DNA from 3 places in the Streptomyces sp. NPDC059166 genome. Region 3 is predicted to be linked to each of the others. Evidence: predicted binding sites of a transcription regulator. Region 3 holds the regulator's gene; each other region holds the start of a gene.
The links. Region 3 encodes HrcA, which represses chaperone genes, less so after heat shock. Its sites were predicted from a motif close to TTNGCACTCNGNNNNNCNGAGTGCNAA; they were not measured.
Positions count from the first base shown of each region.

Region 1: groL (chaperonin GroEL) is a predicted target of HrcA. The motif match lies at 2,501-2,527, and genes of this name have one in related genera.
Region 2: groES (co-chaperone GroES) is a predicted target of HrcA. The motif match lies at 2,667-2,693, and genes of this name have one in related genera.

Region 1 covers NZ_JBHZCI010000008.1:165,659-170,886, reverse strand. Annotated here, with positions in the region: gene ACFXOA_RS08870 (DinB family protein) at 1-39, opposite strand, end outside; gene ACFXOA_RS08865 (hypothetical protein) at 205-615, shown strand; gene groL (chaperonin GroEL) at 716-2,338, opposite strand; gene ACFXOA_RS08855 (cold-shock protein) at 2,817-3,023, opposite strand; gene ACFXOA_RS08850 (MoaD/ThiS family protein) at 3,472-3,747, opposite strand; gene thrC (threonine synthase) at 3,776-5,074, opposite strand; SAM riboswitch class I at 5,093-5,220, opposite strand.
Region 2 covers NZ_JBHZCI010000005.1:202,159-207,386, forward strand. Annotated here, with positions in the region: gene ACFXOA_RS06030 (SDR family NAD(P)-dependent oxidoreductase) at 1-393, shown strand, start outside; gene groL (chaperonin GroEL) at 480-2,105, opposite strand; gene groES (co-chaperone GroES) at 2,204-2,512, opposite strand; gene ACFXOA_RS06045 (polysaccharide deacetylase family protein) at 2,828-3,748, opposite strand; gene ACFXOA_RS06050 (SAM-dependent methyltransferase) at 3,872-5,095, shown strand.
Region 3 covers NZ_JBHZCI010000002.1:202,185-207,412, reverse strand. Annotated here, with positions in the region: gene ACFXOA_RS02370 (ABC transporter substrate-binding protein) at 1-913, opposite strand, end outside; gene ACFXOA_RS02365 (DUF3097 domain-containing protein) at 1,034-1,852, opposite strand; gene ACFXOA_RS02360 (MBL fold metallo-hydrolase) at 1,878-2,600, opposite strand; gene hrcA (heat-inducible transcriptional repressor HrcA) at 2,765-3,781, shown strand; gene dnaJ (molecular chaperone DnaJ) at 3,782-4,918, shown strand; gene ACFXOA_RS02345 (nitronate monooxygenase) at 5,072-5,228, shown strand, end outside.

The DNA.
Region 1 (5,228 bases), on a different contig from region 3:
TCCGGCGAGCGGTGGCCCCACACGGTTGTCGTCGGTCATCGGCGTACTCCTCGGTCGCGGGGCATGGACGCCCAGTATCCGGGGCCGCCTCAGCGGCGGGACGAGGGGAGCACCCCCTGACGGCCGGAGCGCCGCACCCTGCTCTACGCTCCTCTTACACGGACCGTTCACGCCCGTGCCCGGCGCAAGGTCCCGAGGTGCCGCATGTCGCGTTCCCGCTGGTCGTTCCTGGCGCTCGTCGCCCCCGCCGTACTCTCCCTCGCCGCCTGCGGCAGGCTCTTCCCCCCGCCGCCCCCCGCAGGCGAGCCGGTCGCGCTCTCGAAGGCCCAGGCCGCCGTGACATGGACCGACAGGTGGGGCGGGACGCTGGAACTCAGGCCGGACGGGACGTACACCGCCGACCGCGCCTGCGCGGACGACAGCCGGGAGTCGGGATCGGGAACCTGGAGCCAGGAGCGGGCGGACGAGGCGGGCGGGACCAGGATCACTGTGGAGTACGAAACGGTCTTCACCGACTACGAGGTGCTGCGGAAGGACGGGACGCTCAAGCTCTGGGTCTGGATCGGCGACCCCGACGACGGCGAACTCTGCGTCCTGGCCGCTCCCGCGCGGTGAGACGCCCGCAGCGCAGACGACGCCGGCCCCCGGGAGATGAATCCCGGGGGCCGGCGTCGCACGGTACTGCGGGTACTGCCTGGAACAGCTGATCCGGGGATCAGAAGTCCATGTCACCGCCCGGCATGCCGCCCGGAGCGGCCGCGGCGGCCTTCTCCGGCTTGTCGGCGATGACGGCCTCGGTGGTGAGGAAGAGCGCGGCGATGGACGCGGCGTTCTGCAGGGCGGAACGCGTGACCTTCGCCGGGTCGAGGATGCCCTCGGCGATCATGTCGACGTAGTCGCCGGTCGCGGCGTTGAGGCCGTGACCGATCGGGAGGTTGCGCACCTTCTCGACGACGACGCCACCCTCGAGACCACCGTTGACGGCGATCTGCTTGAGCGGGGCCTCCAGCGCGAGCTTGACGGCGTTGGCGCCGGTCGCCTCGTCGCCCGTCAGGTCGAGCTTCTCGAAGACGGCCGAGGCCTGGAGCAGAGCCACGCCACCACCGGCGACGATGCCCTCCTCGACGGCGGCCTTGGCGTTGCGCACCGCGTCCTCGATGCGGTGCTTGCGCTCCTTGAGCTCCACCTCGGTGGCGGCGCCGGCCTTGATGACGGCCACGCCGCCGGCCAGCTTCGCGAGGCGCTCCTGGAGCTTCTCGCGGTCGTAGTCCGAGTCGGAGTTCTCGATCTCGGCACGGATCTGGTTGACGCGACCCTGGACCTGGTCGCTGTCACCGGCACCGTCGACGATCGTGGTCTCGTCCTTGGTGATGACGACCTTGCGGGCGCTGCCGAGCAGGTCCAGGCCGGCGTTCTCCAGCTTGAGACCGACCTCCTCGGAGATGACGGTGCCACCGGTGAGGATGGCGATGTCGCCGAGCATGGCCTTGCGGCGGTCACCGAAGCCCGGGGCCTTGACGGCGACGGACTTGAAGGTGCCACGGATCTTGTTCACGACCAGGGTCGACAGGGCCTCGCCCTCGACGTCCTCCGCGATGATCAGCAGGGGCTTGCCCGACTGCATGACCTTCTCGAGCAGCGGAAGGAGGTCCTTCACGTTGCTGATCTTGGAGTTGACGATCAGGATGTACGGGTCGTCGAACGACGTCTCCATACGCTCCATGTCGGTGGCGAAGTACGCCGAGATGTAGCCCTTGTCGAAGCGCATACCCTCGGTGAGCTCCAGCTCCAGACCGAAGGTCTGGGACTCCTCGACGGTGATGACGCCTTCCTTGCCGACCTTGTCCATCGCCTCGGCGATCTTGGCGCCGATCTCGGTGTCGGCGGCGGAGATGGAGGCGGTCGAAGCGATCTGCTCCTTGGTCTCCACGTCCTTCGCCTGCTCCAGCAGGGCGGCGGAGACGGCCTCGACGGCCTTCTCGATGCCACGCTTCAGAGCCATCGGATTGGCACCCGCGGCGACGTTGCGCAGGCCCTCGCGGACGAGCGCCTGGGCGAGAACGGTGGCGGTGGTCGTACCGTCGCCGGCGACGTCGTCCGTCTTCTTGGCGACCTCCTTGACCAGCTCCGCACCGATCTTCTCGTACGGGTCCTCGAGCTCGATCTCCTTGGCGATGGAAACACCATCGTTGGTGATCGTGGGCGCGCCCCACTTCTTCTCGAGGACGACGTTACGGCCCTTGGGGCCGAGGGTGACCTTGACGGCGTCGGCGAGCTGGTTCATCCCGCGCTCGAGACCGCGCCGTGCCTCCTCGTCGAACGCGATGATCTTGGCCATGTGAAGTGGTCCTCCCGGACAGGGGTGGATTTCTCCGGACCGAGAGGCGCCCGCGACGGACGGCCTGCCTGCCCAGTGGTTCCTTGCCCCACCGGGCCTGCGGGCCTCACCGGCCCGGTCCAAGTTCTGTCACTCTCACCTGGAGAGTGCTAACGCCAATGATTAGCACTCGACCCCCTAGAGTGCAAGCGCCTTCGGAGAAGGCTCGCTGGTGGGGTGGCGGCGGGTGACGGGAGGGCAAGCGCCTTCGGAGAAGGCTCGCCGGCGGGGTGGCGGCGGGTGACGGGAGGGCAAGCGCCTTCGGAGAAGGCTCGCCGGCGGGGTGGCGGCGGGTGACGGGAGGGCAAGCGCCTCCGGGATACGGCACCCCTGCGCGGGACGCCTCCGCGCCGGACGGAGACGCACGCGGGGCCCGTACCCCGGTGGGAGGTACGGGCCCCGCGTGTGTGAGTGGTGTCGTCGGACGACCGTGCCGAGCTCAGCCGACGGCGAGCTTGACCATGTCCGCCTGCGGCCCCTTCTGGCCCTGCGAGATCTCGAATTCAACTCGCTGACCCTCTTCGAGGGTGCGGTACCCGTCCATCTGGATCGCGCTGTAGTGGACGAAAACATCCGCACCACCGTCGACCGCGATGAAGCCGTACCCCTTCTCCGCGTTGAACCACTTGACGGTGCCCTGAGCCATGCCCAACTCCCCTATTACTGGCCCTTGCACGAGCGCCGCACTTCGCGGGCCCGGGTCAGAACTCACCCTCCGACAGGAGAGGGCGGTGTGCGCCGGAACGCGTCGACCGCGGCCGAATGTATCTGCCCAACTGCCCTCTGCAACAGGTCAATCGGACGAGAATTCTGAGCACGCGCGACCGCCCGGAAAGGGTGGATTCACTGGATTCCAGGGCAAGTCGGGCCTGACAAAGGCCACTTATGCCTCAAGGAGTTCACGTACTTTGGCTGCTTCTTGTCGGGGCCGGGCGCATTCTCATATGCGGGCGGCACGGGCAGCGGCGGGGACTTCCCCAACTGTACCGCGCTCAACCATGCAGAATGACCCCCTCCGCTTCTCTCGCGGAGGGGGTCGTGGTGGTCACTCTGCGCGGTTGGCCGGCGGTCGCGCCGGCCCTGCCGCAAGGGCCTCAGCCGCCGGCGACGGCCGGGATGATCGAGACGCCGGCACCGTCCGGCGTGGCCGCGTCCAGGCCGCCCTCGAAGCGCACGTCGTCGTCGTTGACGTACACGTTGACGAAGCGGCGCAGCTTGCCCTGGTCGTCCAGGACACGGGCGCCGATGCCCGGGTGGTTCGCCTCCAGGGACGCGATGACCTCGGAGAGGGTGGAACCCTCCGCCGGGACCTCGGCCTGGCCGCCCGTGTACGTGCGGAGGATGGTGGGGATACGGACCTTGACGCTCATGAGGGTGCCTTCCTTCGGTCTCGGGTGGTCAGTTGGCGGCTGCGAGGCCCGCGTCGCGGAACGCGTCCAGGCTGGGCCGGATCGTCGCCGACAGGCCGGTCGTCGGGGCGACCGCGTCGAGCGTCTTCAGCCCGTCGCCGGTGTTCAGGACGACGGTCGTCAGGGCCGGGTCGAGCAGACCGTCCTCGATGAGCTTCTTCGTCACCCCGACCGTCACCCCGCCCGCGGTCTCCGCGAAGATGCCCTCGGTGCGGGCCAGCAGCTTGATCGCGTCGACGACCTGCTCGTCGTTGACGTCCTCGACGGCGCCGCCGGTGCGCCGGGCGATGTCCAGGACGTACGGGCCGTCGGCCGGGTTGCCGATCGCCAGGGACTTGGCGATGGTGTTCGGCTTCTGCGGGCGCACCACGTCGTGGCCGGCCTTGAAGGCGGTGGAGACCGGGGAGCAGCCCTCGGCCTGGGCGCCGAAGATCTTGTACGGCTTGTCCTCGACGAGGCCGAGCTTGATCAGCTCCTGGAGGCCCTTGTCGATCTTCGTGAGCTGCGAGCCGGACGCGATCGGGATGACGATCTGGTCGGGCAGCCGCCAGCCGAGCTGCTCGCAGATCTCGTAGGCCAGCGTCTTGGAGCCCTCGCCGTAGTACGGGCGCAGGTTGACGTTGACGAAGCCCCAGCCCTCACCGAGCGGGTCGCCGATGAGCTCCGAGCAGAAGCGGTTGACGTCGTCGTAGTTGCCGTCGATGCCGACCAGCTCGCCGCCGTACACCGCGGCCATGACGACCTTGCCCTGCTCCAGGTCGTGCGGGATGAACACGCAGGAACGGAAGCCGGCGCGGGCGGCGGCGGCGCCGACGGCGCCGGCGAGGTTGCCGGTGGAGGAGCAGGAGAGCGTGGTGAAGCCGAACGCGCGGGCGGCCTCGACGGCGATGGCGACGACACGGTCCTTGAAGGAGTGCGTCGGGTTGCCGGAGTCGTCCTTGACGTACAGGCCGCCGGTCACGCCCAGCTCGCGGGCGAGGTTGTCGGCCTTGACCAGCTTGGTGAAGCCGGGGTTGATGTTGGGCTTGTCCGCGACGTCGGCGGGGACGGGCAGCAGCGGCGCGTAACGCCAGATGTTGTCCGGACCCTCGGCGATGCGCTTCTTCAGCTCCTCGGGAGAGCCGCTCGGCAGGTCGTAGGCGACTTCGAGCGGCCCGAAACAGGACGCACAGGCGAAAATGGGGCCCAGAGCGAATCGCTCACCGCATTCGCGGCAGGAAAGCGCCACGGCGGGACCGAGGTCCACGGCGGAAGAATCGGTGTTTGCTGCAACTGTCTGCACGGCCATGATGGCGGAGGCCCTTTCTCCTCATCTTCCTCACGACGTATTTCGCCGCAAGACGGAATTGGCACCTTCCCCACCGTGACCTCGCGGTCGGCAGGAGGGTTGCCGGGACTTCAACGGGCCGTTCCCTCAGTCCCTCTGGATGAGCGCTGTGGCA
Region 2 (5,228 bases), on a different contig from region 3:
CGCGGTCGCGGCGGTGTCGTCAACGTGGCCTCCGTCGCGGCCTTCCTGCCGCGCGGGACGTACGGCGCGTCGAAGGCGTGGGTCGTCCAGTTCACCCAGGGCGCGGCCAGGGACCTGGCGGGTACGGGGGTGCGGCTGATGGCGCTGTGCCCGGGCTTCGTGCGCACGGAGTTCCACGCGCGCGCGGGGATGGGGACGGGCGACATCCCCGGCTGGATGTGGCTGGACGCCGACAAGCTGGTGGCGGCGGCCCTGGCCGACCTGGCCCGGGGCCGGTCGGTGTCCATCCCGGACCCCCGGTACAAGGCGCTGATGAGTCTGGTGAAGCTGACGCCCCGCAGCGTGCTGGGGGGCGTCACCAACCGCGCGGGCCGCAGCTACGGCCCGAAGTAGCCGGACCGGCCCCGGGGCCGCCGACGCACCGAGGCCCGGTGCCCCCGCGACGGGGGCACCGGGCCTCGGTGGCGTACGGAGCCGTACTAGTGGGAGTGGCCGTGGCCGCCGTGACCGGCGTCGGCCTCCTCCTCGGCCGGCTTCTCGACGACCAGGGTCTCGGTCGTGAGCAGCAGCGACGCGATGGACGCGGCGTTCTCCAGGGCGGAGCGGGTGACCTTGACCGGGTCGATGACGCCGGCCTTGACCAGGTCGCCGTACTCGCCGGTCGCGGCGTTGAAGCCCTGGCCCTTGTCGAGGTCGGAGACCTTCGAGGTGATGACGTAGCCCTCGAGGCCCGCGTTCTCCGCGATCCAGCGGAGCGGCTCGACGGCGGCGCGGCGCACGACCGCGACACCGGTGGCCTCGTCGCCGGTCTTGCCGAGGTTGCCCTCGAGGACCTTGACGGCGTGGACGATGGCGGAGCCACCACCGGAGACGATGCCCTCCTCGACCGCGGCGCGGGTCGCGGAGATGGCGTCCTCCAGGCGGTGCTTCTTCTCCTTGAGCTCCACCTCGGTGGCCGCACCGACGCGGATCACGCAGACGCCGCCGGCCAGCTTCGCGAGGCGCTCCTGGAGCTTCTCGCGGTCCCAGTCGGAGTCCGTGGCCTCGATCTCGGCCTTGATCTGGTTGACCCGGCCCTTGACGTCGGCGGAGTCGCCGCCGCCGTCGACGATGGTGGTGTCGTCCTTGGAGACGGTCACGCGGCGGGCGGTGCCCAGCACGTCCAGACCGGCCTGGTCGAGCTTGAGGCCGACCTCCTCGGCGATGACGGTCGCACCGGTGAGGGTGGCGATGTCGCCGAGCATGGCCTTGCGGCGGTCACCGAAGCCGGGGGCCTTCACCGCGACGGCGTTGAAGGTGCCACGGATCTTGTTGACGACGAGGGTGGAGAGCGCCTCGCCCTCGACGTCCTCGGCGATGATCAGCAGCGGCTTCGAGCCACCCGCCTGGATGACCTTCTCCAGCAGCGGGAGCAGCTCCTGGATCGAGCCGATCTTGCCCTGGTGGATCAGGATGTACGGGTCGTCGAGGACGGCCTCCATACGCTCCTGGTCGGTCACCATGTACGGGGACAGGTAGCCCTTGTCGAAGGCCATGCCCTCGGTGAACTCGAGGTCCAGACCGAAGGTGTTGGACTCCTCGACGGTGATGACACCGTCCTTGCCGACCTTGTCCATCGCGTCCGCGATGAGCTCGCCGACCTGCGGGTCCTGCGCGGAGAGCGCGGCCACGGCGGCGATGTCGGCCTTGTCCTCGATCGGGCGGGCGCTCGCGAGGAGGTCCTCGGAGACGGCCTTCACGGCGGCGTCGATGCCCTTCTTCAGGGCGGCCGGGGACGCACCCGCGGCGACGTTGCGCAGGCCTTCGCGGACGAGGGCCTGGGCGAGCACGGTGGCGGTGGTGGTGCCGTCACCGGCGACGTCGTTGGTCTTGGTGGCGACCTCCTTCACCAGCTGGGCACCGAGGTTCTCGTACGGGTCGTCGAGCTCGACCTCGCGCGCGATGGTGACACCGTCGTTGGTGATGGTGGGGGCGCCGAACTTCTTGTCGATGACGACGTTGCGGCCCTTCGGACCGATCGTCACCTTCACCGTGTCGGCAAGCTTGTTGACGCCGCGCTCAAGGGCGCGACGGGCGTCCTCGTCGAACTTCAGAATCTTCGCCATGGGCTGAGCTGTCCTCTCAAACGAACTGCGCCCCTCGCCGCCCGGCTAGTCGTTTCGCAGGGGGCCAGGGGCGCAGAACAGAAGCAAACGTGGGTGAATTACTTCTCGACGATCGCGAGCACGTCGCGGGCCGAGAGGACGAGGTACTCCTCGCCGTTGTACTTCACCTCGGTGCCGCCGTACTTGCTGTACAGGACGACATCGCCGGTCTTGACGTCGAGCGGAAGGCGCTCGCCGTTCTCGAAGCGGCCCGGGCCCACGGCCAGGACGACGCCCTCCTGGGGCTTCTCCTTGGCGGTGTCCGGAATGACCAGGCCGGAAGCCGTGGTCTGCTCGGCGTCGAGCGGCTGGACCACAATGCGGTCCTCGAGCGGCTTGATCGCAACCTTGGAGCTGGTGGTCGACACGATCCGGTCTCCCCCTTCGGAGATCTCACGGGGTTTAACAGTCTGTGGATGGCGACCAGGTGGATCCGTCGTCGCGGGTGCCGGACCTGCCCTGTCGCGCGGCTGTGCTGGCACTCTCCCTCGGGGAGTGCCAGACCTGAGACTATGACCGCGATTAGCACTCGGTCAAGCGGAGTGCCAATTCACCACCCTCGCGTGGCGCCGGGGGCCCCGCGGGCACCCCGAGGCCCCCACGGCTGTGGGGCGGACCGCCGCGCGGTCCGCCCCACAGTCGCCGGACACGTGCCCCGTACCGGGCGTGCCCCGCACGGCGCCTCAGACGTAGTCCTCCAGCCTGGCGACCGCGTACCCCTTGTCCGTGACCGTCTTCATGACCTGCCGGATCATGTCGGCCATGGAACCGTCCCAGTCCTCCTCGCCCCGGAAGTGGGTGAGGATGATGTCGCCGGGGTGAAGGTCCTGGTCCGCCTCGCGCCACTCCATGTGGTCGGGGAACGCCTCCGCGGCCCACAGCGGCACGGCCTCGACGCCGCAGGACTTGGCGACGCGCAGGGTGTCGCCGTTGTAGTTGCCGTACGGCGGCCTGAAGAGGGTGGGGCGCTTCCCGAAGTACTTCTCGATCTTGTCCTGCTCGCCGCAGATCTCCCTCCGCTGCTCGGACGCCGAGAGCCCCGGGAGGTAGCGGTGGTTGAGCGTGTGGTTGTTGAGCGTGACGCCCCGGGCCTGCATGTCCTTGAAGTACCCGTAGTCGTCGCTGGTGAGGTAGTCGCTGAGGAAGGCGCTGTACGGGATGTTCAGTTCCGTCATCATCCTCAGCAGCTCGGGGTCCTTCTCCGCCCCGTCGTCCATCGTCAGGAAGACGACGCGCTCCTTGGTCGGAACGGTGGTGAACACCGGCGGCAGGTTCTCACCCCCCTCCACCTCGAACCCCTTGCGGGTGGTGATGCGGGGCTTCTCGGCGGGCGGCTCCGGAGGGGCCAGCGGGGTCTTCGCCAGGCCCCACTTCCGCACGGCGGCGACCCGCGCGGCGTGCTGCTTCCTGAGCCGTTCGACGCGCGCCTCCGCCGCCGCGACCGGGCCGGCGGGAGCGGCCGCGGGGCCCTGCTGGCCGGCCTCCGCCTTCTCCCGGGCGTCGTCCCGGCCGGCCGTGCCGCCGGCACCGTCCGCGCACCCCGAGGCGACGGCGGCGACGAGCAGTGCGGCCAGCACCGCGCGGATCGGTTTACCCCGCTTCATGGCTGATTTGTCGTTTTGTCGTACTAGCTGCATGGCGCCGCATCCTGCCACCGGGGCGCCCGGTACCCCCGTAAGACACCTCGGCGGATCCCCCGGGTCCCCCGGCTGGCTCACAATGGACCGGTGAACGCCCTCCCCCCTCCCGGCCACACCGACCCCGCGGACCCGCTCGCGGCCTTCGGCGCACTCCGCACCCCCGAGGGGGCGGCGCTCCTCGAGGAGCTGCGCGACCACGACCCCGCCCGCGAACTGGCGACCGCGACCCGGTTGCGCCGGTCGCACCCCGCGGCGCTCGTGTCGGCGGCCCTCGGGCAGGCGCGCCTGCGTCAGCGGGCGGTCGCGAAGTTCGGTACGCAGGACGCGTACCGCATGTTCTTCACCCCCGACGGCGTGGAACAGGCCACCCGCACCTCGGTCGCCGGATACCGCGCGGGACGGTTCGCCCAGCTCGGCGTGCGGAGCGTGGCCGACCTCTGCTGCGGCATCGGCGGTGACGCGATCGCGCTGGCCAGGGCGGGCATCTCGGTACTGGCCGTGGACCGTGACCCGCTCACCGCGGCGGTCGCCGCCGCGAACGCGGAGGCGCTCGGCCTCCAGGACCTGATCGAGGTGCGGTGCGCGGACGTCACGGAGACCGACACGTCCGCGTACGAGGCGGTCTTCGTCGATCCCGCGCGACGCGGCGGACGGGGCAGGATCTTCGACCCCGAGGCCTATTCCCCGCCGCTGTCCTGGGCGACGCGTGCCGCGCTCGACGCGCCTCGCGCCGCGCTGAAGATCGCCCCCGGCGTGCCGCACGAGGCGATCGAGCCCCGGGCCGAGGCGGAATGGATCTCGGACGGCGGCGACGTGAAGGAGGCCGTGCTCTGGTTCGGTGAGGGCTTCACGCCCGGCGGGTACCGGGCGACGCTGCTCCCGTCCCGCACGACGCTCCTCGCCGCGGGTCCGCTCCCCGCCCCGCCGGTGGGCCCCGTCGGCCGGTACCTGTACGAGCCGGACGGCGCCGTGATCCGGGCGCATCTGGTCGCCCGGATCGTCGAGGAGTCCGGGGGAAGGCTGGTCGACGAGACGATCGCGTACGTGACGAGCGACAGCCCGTACGCCTCCGAGGCGGTGTCCGGATACGAGATCACCGACCAGCTCCCCTTCAACATGAAGAAGCTGAAGGCGCTGCTGAGGGAGCGTGAGGTCGGGGTGCTGACGGTCAAGAAGCGCGGCTCCGCCGTCGAACCGGAGGAGCTCCGGCGGAAGATGAAGCTCCGGGGGCCGCACGTGGCGACCGTCTTCCTCACACGGGTGGCCGGTGCCCCGACCATGCTGATCGGCCGGCCGGCCGGGTTGTCCTGATCAGCGGCTCGGGTGGCCGTCGCGCCGAGACGGTCCTGAGGACCGGCCCTGGTGTGACCGGCCCCTGGTGACCGGCCCTGATTCACGCCCGCCGGCGGGCGGTTTCGTCAGCGGCGCCCGGCCGGCGGCCCGG
Region 3 (5,228 bases):
GCCGGTAGCAGTCCAGCAGGTCCTCCAGCATCGCCTGGACCCGCAGCTCCAGGTGGAACTGGCGCGCGTGCTGGTCGCCCGTCCCGGCGTCGGCCACCCGTTCGGCGACGGCGGCGGCCCGCGCCCGGATCACCCGCCACGAACCACCGGGGGACAGGAGCGACCAGCCGTCGGAGGGGTACGCCGTGCTCGACGCGGCCAGTGACGAGGTGGTCGCGAGCCACCGGCTCGCCGGGCGCAGCCACAGCAGCGGCGGCGCCGCCCGGGTCAGCAGCCGCACGATCGTCAGGCCGGCCACGGCCGCCACCATCACCAGCACGGTGAGCAGCCAGCCGATCTCGCCCAGCAGCACGCTGAGCACCGCGATGAAGACCGCCCCCAGAAAGGTCTCCGGCCGCACCGCGGCGCGCAGCGAGTCCCACCCGTTGTCACGCCCCGACCGGCTGGCCCGCCAGCGCAGATCGCCCAGCTCCGCCAGGATGCGTTCGTCGCGCTCACCTGGCGACGGCACGTCCGGCCCCGCGACGACCGCGGCGGTGGCCTGCTCGATGGCGGCCAGCAGCCGGGAGCGCGGGAAGGCGAAGGGCTTGTACTGCGAGGCGCGGCGGTTCTCCCACGGCCGCTCGGTGAGGGCGCGGACGGTGGCGAGGGCCGCCAGGTACGGGCTGTCGCCGTGTCCCTCGACCAGCTTCACCGGGACCCTGCGGCCCAGGTTCGCGCGATGGACCTGGCGCACGATCTGCTCGACCCGGAGATCGATCTCAGGGGGCGCCGAGGCGTCCTCCGCCTGCGCCACCACCAAGGGCATGACCGGCCGGTTGTCCCGGTACTGGTCGATCAGCTGCTGCATGAGGTGGAAGACCGCGGAGGCCGCCTCGTTCTCCGCGCTTTCCCGCCATCTGTTCCGCGCCATCCGCCCCCGTGCCTTCCCCTCCGGCCCGCCTTTCGATCACCCATCGATAACGGATGGCACGGGGGCAGCGCAGGTGTTCGAGGGGATCGGTACCGGATCCGCCCCGACGGCGCTGGGACATCAGGCAGGAAGCGTGACGAAATCAATCAATTCTTCGACTCGGCCGAGCAGTTGAGGCTCCAGATCCTTGTAGGAGCCGACCTTGGACAGGATGTGCTGCCAGGCGGCCCCGGTGTTCTCCGGCCAGCCCAGTGACCGGCAGACCCCTGTCTTCCAGTCCTGGCCGCGCGGTACGGACGGCCAGCCGGGGATGCCCACGGAGGACGGCTTCACGGCCTCCCAGACGTCGATGAAGGGGTGGCCCACCACCAGGACGTTCCCGTCGGTGACCTGGGCGGCGATCCGGGACTCCTTCGACCCCGGCACCAGGTGGTCCACCAGCACACCCAGCCGGGCGTCCGGCCCCGGTGCGAACTCCCGGACGATCGCGGGCAGGTCGTCGATCCCCTCCAGGTACTCCACCACCACGCCCTCGATGCGCAGGTCGTCTCCCCATACCCGCTCCACGAGCTCCGCGTCGTGCCGGCCCTCCACGTAGATCCGCCCGGCCCGGGCCACCCGGGCCCGCGCCCCGGGCACCGCCACCGACCCCGAGGCGGTGCGGGAGGGGCGGACCGGACCCCCCGCGGACGGGCGTACGAGGGTGACGGCCTTGCCCTCCAGCAGGAAGCCCCGTGGCTCCATGGGGAACACCCGGTGCTTGCCGAACCGGTCCTCCAGCGTCACCGTCGGCCCCTGCGCGGTCTTCTCGCACCGGATCACCGCCCCGCAGAAGCCGGTGCCGGCTTCCTCCACGACCAGGCCGGGCTCGGCGGGGACCTCGGGTACAGGGGCGGACCGCTTCCACGGCGGGGTCAGGTCCGGCTGGTAGCTGCGCATGACACGACGATATGCGGACGCCCGTTCACGACACGCCGAAGCGGGCGGCCAGTTGATCGCGCTGGGCGCGTACGAAGGCCGCGTCGACCACCGCCCCGTGTCCCGGTACGTACAACGCCTCCTCGCCGCCCAGCTCCAGCAGCCGGTCCAGCGAGGCCGGCCAGTGCGAGGGCACCGCGTCAGGGCCCGCCTGCGGCTCGCCGGACTCCTCGACCAGGTCGCCGCAGAGCACCACGACCGGGGAGCCGGGAACGAGCACCGCGAGATCGTGTCCGCTGTGGCCGGGGCCCACGTTGGCCAGCAGCACCTGGAGACCACCGCCCAGATCCAGGGTCGACTCCCCGCTCACCTGGTGCCGGGGCGCCACCAGCGCGTCGGTGGCCGCCGTGGCGTCCGCCGCGCTCATCCCGTGCCGCAACGCGTCCGCCCGCAGCGCCTCCGCGCCCCGGGCCAGCAGATCCGCGGTGCCGACGGCACCGTGGACGGCCGCTCCGGAGAAGGCGGCGGTTCCGAGCACATGATCGAAGTGCGGATGGCTCAGTGCGATATGTGTCACCCTCCGGCCCAGCATCGCCTCCGCCTGCGTCCGCAGTTCGACGCCCTCCCGGAGCGTCGAACCGGTGTCGTAGAGCAGCGCCGCGTCGGGTCCGGCCACCAGCGCGACGGTCGCGTCCCATACGGGAAGGCGCCGCCGGCCCGCACTGTCGCCCAAACGCTCCCAGCCGAACTCTTCCCAAGAGACATCCATGCGGCGACGCTATCGGCAACGACCTGCGCGGTCCCGTGACGGCATGGCCGGTCGGCCTTGCCCCGGAACCACCCCGCCCCCGTACACTGACCGGGGGATTGCTGGCACTCGGACGCACAGAGTGCCAGGCAGAAGCCGAAGAACCACAGCTGGAGGTGTGCGCGGTGCTCAGCGAACGCAGACTCGAAGTGCTGCGCGCCATCGTCCAGGACTACGTCGGCACCGAGGAGCCCGTCGGCTCCAAGGCGCTCACCGAGCGGCACAGCCTCGGGGTCTCCCCGGCGACGGTCCGCAACGACATGGCGGTGCTGGAGGACGAGGGCTTCATCGCCCAGCCGCACACCAGTGCGGGGCGCATTCCGACGGACAAGGGGTACCGGCTCTTCGTCGACAAGCTCGCGGGCGTCAAGCCCCTCTCGTCGCCGGAGCGCCGGGCCATCCAGAACTTCCTCGACGGCGCGGTCGACCTCGACGACGTGGTGGGCCGTACGGTCCGGCTGCTCGCGCAGCTGACCAGACAGGTCGCCGTCGTGCAGTACCCCTCGCTGACCCGGTCGACCGTCCGCCACGTGGAGCTGCTTTCGCTGGCTCCGGCCAGGCTGATGCTCGTACTGATCACGGACACGGGCCGGGTCGAACAGCGTATGATCGACTGTCCCGCACCGTTCGGTGACACCTCACTCGCCGATCTGAGGGCCCGGCTCAACAGCCGGGTCGTCGGACGACGCTTCGCGGACGTCCCACGACTGGTGCAGGACCTGCCGGAGTCCTTCGAGACCGAGGACCGGGGCACCGTGTCGACGGTGCTCTCCGTCCTCCTCGAGACCCTGGTCGAAGAGACGGAGGAGCGGCTGATCATCGGCGGCACCTCCAACCTCACCCGTTTCGGACACGACTTCCCGGTGATGATCCGGCCGGTGCTGGAGGCACTGGAGGAACAGGTCGTGCTGCTGAAGCTGCTCGGTGAGGCGACGGATTCGGGCATGACCGTACGGATCGGGCACGAGAACGCCCATGAGGGCCTCAACGCCACGTCCGTCGTCGCGGTCGGCTACGGTTCGGGCGACGAGGCAGTCGCCAAACTCGGCGTGGTCGGACCGACCCGCATGGACTACCCCGGAACGATGGGAGCGGTACGCGCAGTGGCACGTTACGTCGGACAGATCCTGGCGGAGTCGTAAGTGGCCACGGACTACTACGCCGTACTCGGCGTGCGCCGCGACGCATCTCAGGACGAGATCAAGAAGGCATTCCGTCGGCTCGCCCGCGAGCTGCACCCGGATGTCAACCCGGACCCGAAGACCCAGGAGCGGTTCAAGGAGATCAACGCCGCTTACGAGGTGCTCTCGGACCCGCAGAAGAAGCAGGTCTACGACCTCGGCGGTGACCCGCTGTCCCAGTCGGGCGGCGGTGGCGCGGGAGGCTTCGGAGCCGGCGGCTTCGGCAACTTCAGCGACATCATGGACGCGTTCTTCGGCACGGCGTCGCAGCGCGGACCGCGTTCGCGCACCCGGCGCGGCCAGGACGCGATGATCCGGCTGGAGATCGACCTCGCGGAGGCCGCCTTCGGCACGACCAAGGACATCCAGGTCGACACCGCCGTCGTCTGCAACACCTGCAGCGGCGAGGGCGCGGCGCCCGGTACCTCCGCGCAGACCTGTGACATGTGCCGCGGCCGCGGTGAGGTCTCGCAGGTCACCAGGTCGTTCCTCGGCCAGGTCATGACCTCGCGGCCCTGCCCGCAGTGCCAGGGCTTCGGCACGGTCGTGCCGACCCCGTGCCCCGAGTGCGCCGGCGACGGACGCATCCGCTCGCGGCGCACCCTGACCGTGAAGATCCCCGCCGGTGTCGACAACGGCACCCGGATCCAGCTCGCGGGCGAGGGCGAGGTCGGCCCCGGCGGCGGGCCCGCCGGCGACCTCTACGTCGAGATCCACGAGCTCTCGCACGCCGTGTTCCAGCGGCGGGGTGACGATCTGCACTGCACGGTCACCATCCCGATGACCGCCGCGGCGCTGGGTACGCAGGTGCCGCTGGAGACGCTCGACGGCCTGGAGGAGATCGACATCAGGCCGGGCACCCAGTCCGGGCAGTCGGTCCCGCTGCACGGGCGCGGCATCACGCACCTGCGCGGCAACGGTCGCGGTGACCTCATCGTGCACGTCGAGGTCACCACCCCGACGAAGCTGGACCCCGAGCAGGAGCGCCTCCTGCGGGAGCTGTCCCAGCTGCGTGGCGAGGAGCGGCCGACCGGGCAGTTCCAGCCGGGCCAGCAGGGCCTGTTCTCCCGTCTGAAGGACGCCTTCAACGGCCGCTGAAGCCGCTCGCGCCGCCCGCCGGTCCTGACCGGCGGGCGGCGCCGTGCTTCCACCGCCCCGTCCCCGGCAGGTGGTGCGCGGGCGCGGGCCGGTCCGTCCACCGGGTGGAACGGCGGATTCGGCACCACCCACCGGACGTGGCACGATGCGGTCATGTCCTTGGCGCCCATCGGTCTCAGCCGGTACCCGATCGTCCAGGCCCCCATGGCCGGCGGGGTCTCCGGGCCGGAGCTGGCCGCCGCCGTGACCGCGGCAGGAGGCATCGGCTTCCTCGCCGCCGGCTACAAGACGGCGGACGGGATGTACAAGC